3 regions of the Bacillus halotolerans genome follow, and region 2 is predicted to be linked to each of the others. Evidence: riboswitches for the same ligand, from Rfam matches in the RefSeq annotation. Region 2 holds a riboswitch; each other region holds the start of a gene.
The links. Region 2 has a riboswitch for cyclic di-AMP ahead of ktrA (potassium uptake protein KtrA). Riboswitches for the same ligand answer to the same signal wherever they lie in the genome.

Region 1 (3,281 bases), 1.6 Mb from region 2:
GGAGCTTGTCGTCCGGCAATTTTTAAGCCGGTTCTTCCGCGTGAGCCAGCGGGTTGTCATTACGTTTCTCTACATTTTGCTGGCCGTGCTGCTTACAGTCGGAGGGTTTGTGTTTTATCCGGTCGTTGCCGCACAGATTCAGCAGCTGATCAAGCAGATTAAACATATTGCGTATCATCCAAGCAGCATTCCTTTCTTTGATGAGATCACAAGTGTTTTCGGAGATATTAATATTAGTTCGTATGTCAAAGAGGGTTTCAATGTACTATATACGTATCTGGCCGATATCAGCACATTCGGCTTGCAGATCGTGATGGCGCTCATTCTCAGCATGTTCTTCTTATTTGAGAAAAAACGGCTGTCTGAATTTATGGAGCAGTTTAAAACGAGCAAGCTTGCTGTTTTTTATAATGAGATTGCTTTTTTCGGAGGTAAATTCGCGAGAACATTCGGCAAGGTGCTTGAGGCACAATTTATCATTGCGCTCGTGAACTGCATACTGACTTTTATTGCACTCTGGATTATGCACTTCCCTCAGCTGTTGGGGCTGTCCATCATGGTTTTCTTTCTCGGATTGATCCCGGTAGCAGGCGTTGTCATCTCCCTGATTCCGCTTAGTATTATTGCATACAGCACAGGCGGCGGAATGTATGTGCTTTACATTGTGCTTGTCATTTTCGCCATTCATGCGATTGAGACATATTTCCTCAATCCGAAGCTGATGTCAGCGAAAACAGAGCTGCCGATCTTTTTCACATTTACAGTCCTGATTTTTTCTGAACACTTTCTCGGCATTTGGGGCTTAATTATCGGGATTCCGATCTTTGTATTTCTCCTTGATATTCTTGATGTAACCAACAAGGAAAATAGGCCTAAAAGACCTCGAGAGAAAAGTAACAAAAAATAGTTTACAAAATTGGATATTTTCTGTATAAATAAAACTACATCATACAAAAGTAAGCCACACGCTTAATCCTTTTTAAAAGGAGTGGGGGACCCAATCGTTTGGGGTTCATTTTTCATCTGAAAAACGGACATCTCTTCGTCCGAACCCGGCAGCTAACCTCATCAGCGTGAAGAGAGAATCCTGTGGTTTTATGATACAGCCAAAGCCCGCGGGAGTCTCTCGCGGGCTTTTTTTCAAAAAAGGAGGAATGCGGATGAAACTGGCAAGAAAGATCATCATTGCATTGGTACTGGGTGCCGTCACGGGGATTATTCTTAATGTAACATCACCTGAATTATTTGAAAATTTGAATAAGTTTGTATTCGGGCCTCTTGGCACCATCTTTTTAAATCTCATTAAAATGCTTGTCGTACCGATTGTTTTTTTCTCTCTTACATTAGGAGTTGCCGGGCTTGGCGATCCTAAAAAGCTTGGCAGAATCGGTGTGAAGGCCATTTCTTATTTTCTCATCACGACAGCGGTGGCGATTACGATCGGGCTTATACTGGCGCTTGTCATTAAGCCGGGTGAGTTCGGCACTTATGATGTCTCATCCGCTAAATTCGAGGCAGAAGAAGCGCCGAGTGTTGCTGACACACTTCTGAACATGATTCCGGCCAATCCCGTTCAAGCGATGACCGAAGGAAATATGCTCCAGATTATCGTGTTTTCCATTTTTGTCGGACTCGGGATTACGATGCTAGGCAAAAAAGCGGATATGCTTTTGAAAGTCGTGGAGCAGGGCAATGAACTGATGATGTATCTGGTCAACCTGGTCATGAAGTTTGCGCCATACGGCACGTTTGGTCTCATTGCGACAGCTATCGGCAGCCAGGGATTCAGTGCAATAAAAGCGATGGGGCTGTACATGATTGTTGTTACACTGTCTCTTGTCATACATGCAATCGTCACATACGGTTCAACAGTGGCTCTTTTAGCAAAAAGAAATCCGATTACATTCTTTAAAGATTTCTCAGAAGTTATGGTCGTTGCGTTCAGTACCTCAAGCAGCAATGCAACGCTTCCGGTATCAATGGATGTAGCCCAGAAAAAACTAAAAGTGCCTGAGCCGATCAGCAGCTTCGTTCAGCCGCTCGGGGCGACGATTAACATGGACGGGACAGCCATTATGCAAGGGGTGGCCACCATCTTCATTGCACAGGTATTCGGACATGATCTTACATTTACGCAATTGCTGATGGTGATATTGACGGCTGTATTAGCAAGTGTGGGAACTGCGGGTGTTCCGGGAGTCGGTTTGATTATGCTCGCCATGGTGCTTCAATCAGTCGGCTTGCCTGTTGAGGGTATCGGATTGATCCTCGGAATAGACCGCTTGCTCGATATGCTTCGCACAGTGGTCAACACAACAGGAGACGCGGCCTGTGCCGTCATCATTACAGAAACAGAAAAGAACAAACAGCCGGAGCAAGCACCGACTCTATCGGTTTAACCAAACATTTGGAAGCAACAAATGCTATAATACAAACAGTGCCTATTTTTAGGCACTGTTTATTTTTGTCGAAAAAAGGAGGAAGGCTTTATGGCTGAGCCGATTTTACATATTGAAGGCCTTGATAAAAAAATAGGGTCTAAACAGATTTTAAAACAGATCAGCATGGACGTCAGGCAGGGAGAGATTATCGGTCTTCTCGGTCCGAACGGTTCCGGAAAAACGACACTCATCCGCATCATCGTCGGACTGTTAAAACAAAACAGCGGAAGCGTGGCCATCAACGGATTCAAGCATGATACTGAGTTCGAACAAGCGATGGAAGCTGTCGGCGCGATTGTGGAAAACCCTGAGTTTTACCCGTACCTGTCAGGCTGGGAAAACCTCAAACACTTTGCAAATATGCACAAAAAGATAACTGATGAAAGACTGGACGAAGTGGTGGAAAGAGTCGGGCTGACATCAGCGATTGATGATAAAGTGAAAACCTACTCCCTCGGCATGCGCCAGCGTCTCGGCATTGCTCAGGCGATTCTTCACCGGCCGAAGCTTCTCATTTTAGATGAGCCGACAAACGGTCTTGATCCTGCCGGTATGAAGGATTTTCGCGATCATATTAAGGAGCTCGCTGAAGAGGAAGGAACAGCGGTTTTATTCGCTACTCATTTATTGCGTGAAGTTGAAGACCTGTGTGACCGTGTGATCATCATACAAAAAGGCGAGATCAAAGCAGAAGTAAGCCTGAATGGAGCCGGTCAGAAAACGGAGAAAGCCGTTATAGAAGTGCAGCCGGCGGAAAAAGCGCTCGATTGGCTGATGGGCAATGGGTACTCAGCTGAACGTAAAGACGGCTCCATCGTGGTGGATATAGCGAAAGAAAAT
Region 2 (3,281 bases):
GAAGCCCGCGGTTCTCGGCGTCACTGCCTGAAAATACGAAGCCCACAGTTTATCTGGCAAATGCAAGGAACCAAGCGTGCCGGGGTTGCTGTACTCTAAAATAAAGATAATCAGTGTGGCAGCAATATTCAAAACGAACGTTCCCGCTAGCATCAGTTTTGTATGTAATGAAAAGGCTTTGAAACGCCGATTTTTCAGGATGTCAAATAGCACCGTAAACCCGATGCCCCCTGTGATAAATAAGATAGTAATGACAAGATTGACTGCAGGATCACCAACGTAGCTCATTAAATTATCCGGCCATAAAGAAAAACCGGCATTGTTAAAAGCCGATATTGCATGAAACACGCTGGCAAACAATCCGGATGCCCAGCCATACTGGGGCACAAGCCGGATGGATAAGATCAGGGCGGCGATCAATTCGATACTGATTGAAAATAGAAACAGGACTTTGACAAGGCCTATCACGCCGCCGATTGTCGGCTGGTTTAAGGCTTCCCGGACCAGCATTCGTTCTTTCAATCCGATTTTTTTTCCTAAAATCATGACGATCAGAACAGCAAATGTCATAAAGCCAAGCCCGCCGACTTGAATCAGACCCATGATGACAGTTTGCCCGAACACCGTAAATTCTGTCCCAGTGTCAACAACTGCAAGCCCGGTAACAGTTGTAGCAGAAGCCGCTGTAAAAAGGGCATCTATCCATGACAACGGCTTCGCAGTAGAAATCGGGAGCTTTAACAAAAGAGAGCCAATAATAATAGTAAGAAAAAAACCAATCGCAAGCACTTGCGGGGGAGAAAAACGAACCCACTTGATTACAGTTTCCTTATGAAGTCCCACCTTTGTCTACATCCCTTCGTTTTCGAAGCGTTTAATATCCTTTTTGTGACCCATCATCACCAGGCAGTCTTGTTCGTAAATCACCTCTTCCGGTGCAGGAGAAAGGCGAACATCTCCATTATGTTTAATTGCCAGGATGGTACATCCGTACTTCGCTCTAACATTCAGATCATGAATGGATTTGGAATTCAGCTTTCGTGTTGCCAGCAGCTCAACAATACTGTAATCATCAGATAAGTCGATATAATTCAAGACATTTTCATCAGAGAGACTTTGTGCGATTTTGACGCCCATATCCTTTTCCGGATGAATAATGCGGTCGGCGCCGATTTTTTCCAGCACCTTATGGTGATAATAATTTTGAGCTTTCACCCAAATATTTGGAATGTGAAGCTCTTTTAATAGCAAAGTGGTCAGTGTGCTGGCTTGAATATTAGCCCCTATAGCCACGACCACATATTCAAAATTACGAATTCCCAGTGAAAGCAATTCGTTTTCTTCAGTGGCATTGGCAATGACCGCATGGGTTGCGTAGGAAGCGAAGGCATTGACCTTTTCTTCGTTAATATCAATAGCAAGGACCTCATGGCCCATTCTGTGCAGCTCTTTGCAAATGCTTCCGCCGAACCGTCCAAGCCCGATTACTGCAAATTGCTTGTTTTTTATTCTTCCCAATGTTCAAGACTCCCTTAATAAAATTAGCGTTTTGAAGTAAAAAAGACCATTACAAAGAATGGTCAAAATAGACCTCCTCTCTGTATACGCCTACGAGGTTAGCTGTCGGATTAGGGATTCAGAGTACCCCTTCTTACTAAGTAAGATTCACCCCAAGGCCGTTTTGTGAAACAGCCAATCATTGGTTTCCCCGTTCGTGTTTGATTAAGCGGTAAAAGAGACTTTATGAAATTGAACACTCAAGAATTTACTCCTGTTTCTAGTGTTTGTCAATTTAAATTTAATACAAGTGAAAAGGTAACTGGAAATAGAGGGAAAAGGGAGAGGAAAAGGAGTCAAAAAAAAGACCGGCGTTAAGCCGGCCCTCTGTGATTATTTACAGCCGCATGGCTGAGTCGGAGGTGTGCTGCGCTTAGCCACTTCGATGCTGGCTTCCGCGTAAAATTTATTTCCGATGCTCAGTGATTTGTTCTCTGCACGGAAAGTATATGTACCAGCGGCAGGAAGCGTTTTGTTATTCAGTTTTAACTTGAATTCACCAGCGCCTAATAAATCAAGAGCCAGAGGTACCCTTACTGTTTTACCGTTATTGAGGATCTGTGTTTCGCGCAATGCATTTCCGTTCATCGTATCTTTTGTATTTGCTGTAAATCCGCTTGGCAATGTAAATTCCATCACGCCAAGGCTGAGAAGCGTGTTTGGACGGTATGTCAATTCGATATCAGAGAAAGACCATTCTGTTTTGCTCGCTCCTTTAATTGTTGCAAACAATGAAGCTGTTGATTGGGCTCTCATCGTAGACTCAGTATGAGCAGAAGATGACTTAGATTCAGCTGCAAAAGAAGCTGAAGGTGCAGAAACGAGTAAACCGAGACTTAATACACTGATGGCCAAAGAAGATAATAACTTGCGTTTCATAACAAAAATTCCCCCTAATAAGTGATAAAGATTAAAGGCCTGCCTCTGCTTTCCACCTCCTCTTAAAGGCCAAATACAAATTTTACCTACATAAAATTACCATCAAATAAAATGGAAGTAAATGGGGTGTTTTTCCCGTATTTTTCAAATTTGTAGTAAATATAGCGGAAAAACAAAAAAACGTCCGGTTTTCCAGACGTTTTTCGATTATTTTGTTTCAATTGGTATAAATTTAAAGATCTCTCCGCTCTGCACCGATTCAGCGAGACGTTTCAGCCAATCGTAGTAGGCTTTAGAACTTTCCAGCTGCTCGTATAAACGCTGCGCTTCATTCTTCGTTTCCTCATTGAGTTCTTCCTTATGCAATATCTCTTGTAAATCAGCCTGAGCCTCCTCAATTGCTGATACATTCACCTGAACTTCCCGTTCCCATTTTGGCGGAAAGAAATTTGTGAAAAATTTAAAGAAATCTTTTTCGGCTACAAATGTGTGCTTACGGATGCCTCGGTGAAATGTCTTTTTCACGACATTTAAATCCTGAAGCTTTTTGACACCTGTGCTCATGCTGGGCTTGCTCATTTGCAGCTCCTCCCGCATTTCGTCAAGCGTCATCTCGTCCCGCATGTACATCGTTCCATATAATATCCCGACACTTCGGGTAATTCCGTAAAGATCCATTGTTTCAGCAATGGAGTCAATAACAAGATCCCGTGCCTGTTCTATAGCTGCAAATTCTGGATTTTCATCCATACTGACCCTCTTTTCCTTTAGAAAATTAAATTTGTTAAGTCATTTCTTTATGTTCTTTATCTTAACGAAACCTAGAGAAAAGTCAAAATGAAAAT
Region 3 (3,281 bases), 1.6 Mb from region 2:
TCAAAATTTATCCGGACAGCCGCCTGACACTGGCGGACAGCAGCGAAGCGAAGGGAACATCACTTGAACATTACCCATACCCATTTGCCCAATCGGGAAATACAGCGGAAGAGACTGCTATTGTCATTCCGGATAACCCGAGCTCGGCAGAAATTGAAGCGGCTGTCAAGACAGAAGGATACCTGAAAACTGCGGACAGCAGTGTCAGCATTTCGTTTGTGAAGGAATCTGAAGTGAAGCAAATCGACAAGCCGACCATTTTCATCGGAGTGGATAAGCATTGGAACGGCAAGGTGAAGAAGCTGATCAAACAAGCCGGCTTACAGGCAAAAGGAGAAAAACTTCTGCTTGCGGAGCGCGTGCTGAAAGCACAGGGCAAGCAGCAGCCGGTTCTGTTTGCACAAGCGGCATCTGATGATGTGCTCTCAGAAAAAATCAGCGCCATCGCCGATCAGACTTACACCGGCCAGCTAAGCGGGGAAACACTTTCAATTGGCAAGCTTCAGAAGGCTGAAAAGCAGGTAAGCAATAAGCTGACCCTTGAGAAATTCGGGGCAGAAGATATGACAATCGGAGCTGACAAAACATCTTCAGCACATTATTTTTATCCGGCTTCTGCGATGATAGACCAAAATCAATCAGCCAAGCTGTCGCTTAAACTAAAGAAATCGGAAACGATTCAAGCAGCCGCGGCAGAAAGCGGTTCAGCCTCTCAAGCAGCAGAGCTGAAGGTCCTCATCAACGGTCAGCCGCATTCAGTTCGCCTTGATGAATTAGGGAAAGAAGATAAAAACGGATACTATCATGTCACGCTGAAAGTAGACCCTGAGCTGCTGCAGAAAAACCGCTACATTGATATACAGTTTATCACCACGGGCTTAAAGGAAAACAACCCTTGCAACACAACGGACGAAGAGAAATGGGTCTTCATTGATAAAAGCAGCACATTGTCTTACACGATCAAAGGCACATCTCCGTCAGCCGATTTTCAAGAATGGCCGCTTCCATACGCCGGAAATCAGGAACAGACAACACTGATTGTGCTACCTGACAGCGTGAGCAAATCCAAGCTTAAGGAGCTTTCTCTCGTTACTGATTCCTTTGGAAGCGAAGCCCAGCAATCTTTCACAGTAAGGAAAGCATCTGAAGTTAAAGCGGAGGACGCGAAAGGCCGGAACTTAATTTTCATCGGCGGCATTAGCCAGTTCTCTCTTTTGAAAGAGAAATCTTCTGATCTGCTCGTGCCTCAAGCGAAAAACGGCTCGTTTGACGTGTCGGGCTTTGAAATGCTGAACGAGACGACGAAACAAGTGGCATTTACCCAAGCGTCTTTATGGGATTCAAATTATACGATGGCTGTTTTTGCGCCGCTGAAAGGAAATGGCGCGGCCGTCACAAAAGAAATCATCAGCTTTTTGAACAGCAATGATGACACGGCGACCGTCATCAATGAAACAAACAGCCAGCAGGTGTTTACAAACCACCAGCAGCTCAAATCGGAAACAAACAGTTCTGAAACAGAAAAAACAGCACAAGATCATGGGCAACAACTGCTGTATATCGGCGTGCTGGCTCTCATGATGGTAATTGCGGCAGCCTTCATTTGGGTAACCGTTAGACGAAGAAAGAGAAAGACAGACAGAGAATAAGGCAGAGGCTGTTATCAGCCTCTGTTTTTTTGTTTTTGGTTTAAATTTTCCATTTGTGGAACCTGTCATTTTATTTTTTTCTCCCGGCCGATAAGCCTCTTTACAACATACGTAAACGGGAGTATGATCTCTTTTAGAAAACAAATCGCTTAATCTGTAAACAGAGCGGGGGACCCATTTTAGCGGCATTTTGCCGCTCGGGGTGAATCCTTTTTAGGTAGGGCAAACTCTCATATGCCCGAATCCGTCAGCTAACCTCGTAAGCGTTCATGAGAGGAGATGAATGAAACCTGTGTTCGATGTTAAGGCACAGGGGCATCCGTTTGCCTCTGTGTTTTTTGCTGTTCAATTTTCAGGATGTAAATCGCATACAGAGACATCATAGCAGAAAGGGACTATTACAAAATGTGAGAACAGATGCGGATGTTTTATTGTTTTAATGAAAAATGAAATTAAAAGGGGAAGACATCGATGTATCATTCAATCAAACGTTTTTTGATTGGGAAACCGTTAAAATCACAAGCCGCAGGAGAACAAAAACTGACGAAATTAAAGGCGCTTGCCATGCTCTCCTCAGATGCTTTATCATCTGTCGCTTACGGAACGGAACAAATTCTTATCATATTGGCGGCGGTAAGCGCTGCTGCATTTTGGTATTCCATTCCGATAGCGGTCGGCGTACTCATTTTGCTGCTCGCGCTGATTCTCTCATACAGGCAAATTATTTACGCTTATCCGCAGGGCGGCGGGGCGTATGTTGTATCAAAAGAAAACCTCGGCGAAAAGCCCGGGCTGATTGCAGGCGGTTCATTGCTTGTCGATTATATATTAACTGTAGCAGTAAGTATTTCCGCAGGGACGGACGCCATCACGTCGGCGTTCCCGGCACTGCATGATTATCATATACCGATTGCTGTTTTACTTGTTTTAGTGATTATGATTTTAAATCTGCGGGGGCTGTCAGAATCAGCATCGATTCTTGCTTACCCGGTCTATCTGTTTGTGGCGGCGCTTTTCATCCTGATTGCCGTCGGTCTTTTTAAGCTTATGACAGGACAAATTGATCAGCCAGTCCATCATACACCGATCGGCACACCGGTAGCCGGCATTACGCTGTTTTTGCTGCTTAAGGCTTTTTCATCCGGCTGTTCCGCGCTCACCGGAGTTGAAGCGATCTCCAACGCGATTCCAGCCTTCAAAAACCCGCCTGCGCGAAACGCGGCGAGAACGTTGGCTATGATGGGGATCTTGCTTGCGGTTCTGTTTGCCGGCATTACGGTACTTGCATACGGTTACGGGACGGCTCCGAAACCGAATGAAACGGTCATTTCACAAATCGCATCGGATACCTTCGGCAGAAATGTGTTCTACTATGTCATTCAGGGTGTGACATCGTTAATTTTGGTCCTTGCGGCGAATACGGGCTTTTCAGCCTTCCCGCAGCTTGCCTTCAACTTGGCGAGAGACCAATACATGCCGCGCATGTTTACAGTAAGAGGCGACCGCTTAGGCTTCTCAAACGGGATTATCTTTTTAGGTGTTGCCTCAATTGTGCTGATTCTGTTATTTGGAGGGCTGACGGAGCACTTAATCCCGCTATACGCGGTCGGTGTGTTTATTCCATTTACCCTT

Region 1: it holds a riboswitch for cyclic di-AMP, as region 2 does, so the genes downstream of both, DIC78_RS07685 (dicarboxylate/amino acid:cation symporter) here and ktrA (potassium uptake protein KtrA) in region 2, are expected to answer to the same signal.
Region 3: it holds a riboswitch for cyclic di-AMP, as region 2 does, so the genes downstream of both, kimA (potassium transporter KimA) here and ktrA (potassium uptake protein KtrA) in region 2, are expected to answer to the same signal.

What each region holds. Positions count from the first base shown of each region.
Region 1 is NZ_CP029364.1:1,505,779-1,509,059, reverse strand. Features, by position in the region: gene DIC78_RS07690 (AI-2E family transporter) at 1-907, shown strand, start outside; cyclic di-AMP (ydaO/yuaA leader) riboswitch at 957-1,088, shown strand; gene DIC78_RS07685 (dicarboxylate/amino acid:cation symporter) at 1,161-2,399, shown strand; gene DIC78_RS07680 (ABC transporter ATP-binding protein) at 2,490-3,281, shown strand, end outside.
Region 2 is NZ_CP029364.1:3,112,612-3,115,892, forward strand. Features, by position in the region: gene ktrB (Ktr system potassium transporter KtrB) at 1-843, opposite strand, end outside; gene ktrA (potassium uptake protein KtrA) at 850-1,518, opposite strand; cyclic di-AMP (ydaO/yuaA leader) riboswitch at 1,590-1,739, opposite strand; gene bslA (biofilm surface layer hydrophobin BslA) at 1,891-2,436, opposite strand; gene cudC (transcriptional regulator GbsR) at 2,644-3,186, opposite strand.
Region 3 is NZ_CP029364.1:1,523,787-1,527,067, reverse strand. Features, by position in the region: gene DIC78_RS07780 (cellulose biosynthesis cyclic di-GMP-binding regulatory protein BcsB) at 1-1,649, shown strand, start outside; cyclic di-AMP (ydaO/yuaA leader) riboswitch at 1,786-1,930, shown strand; gene kimA (potassium transporter KimA) at 2,121-3,281, shown strand, end outside.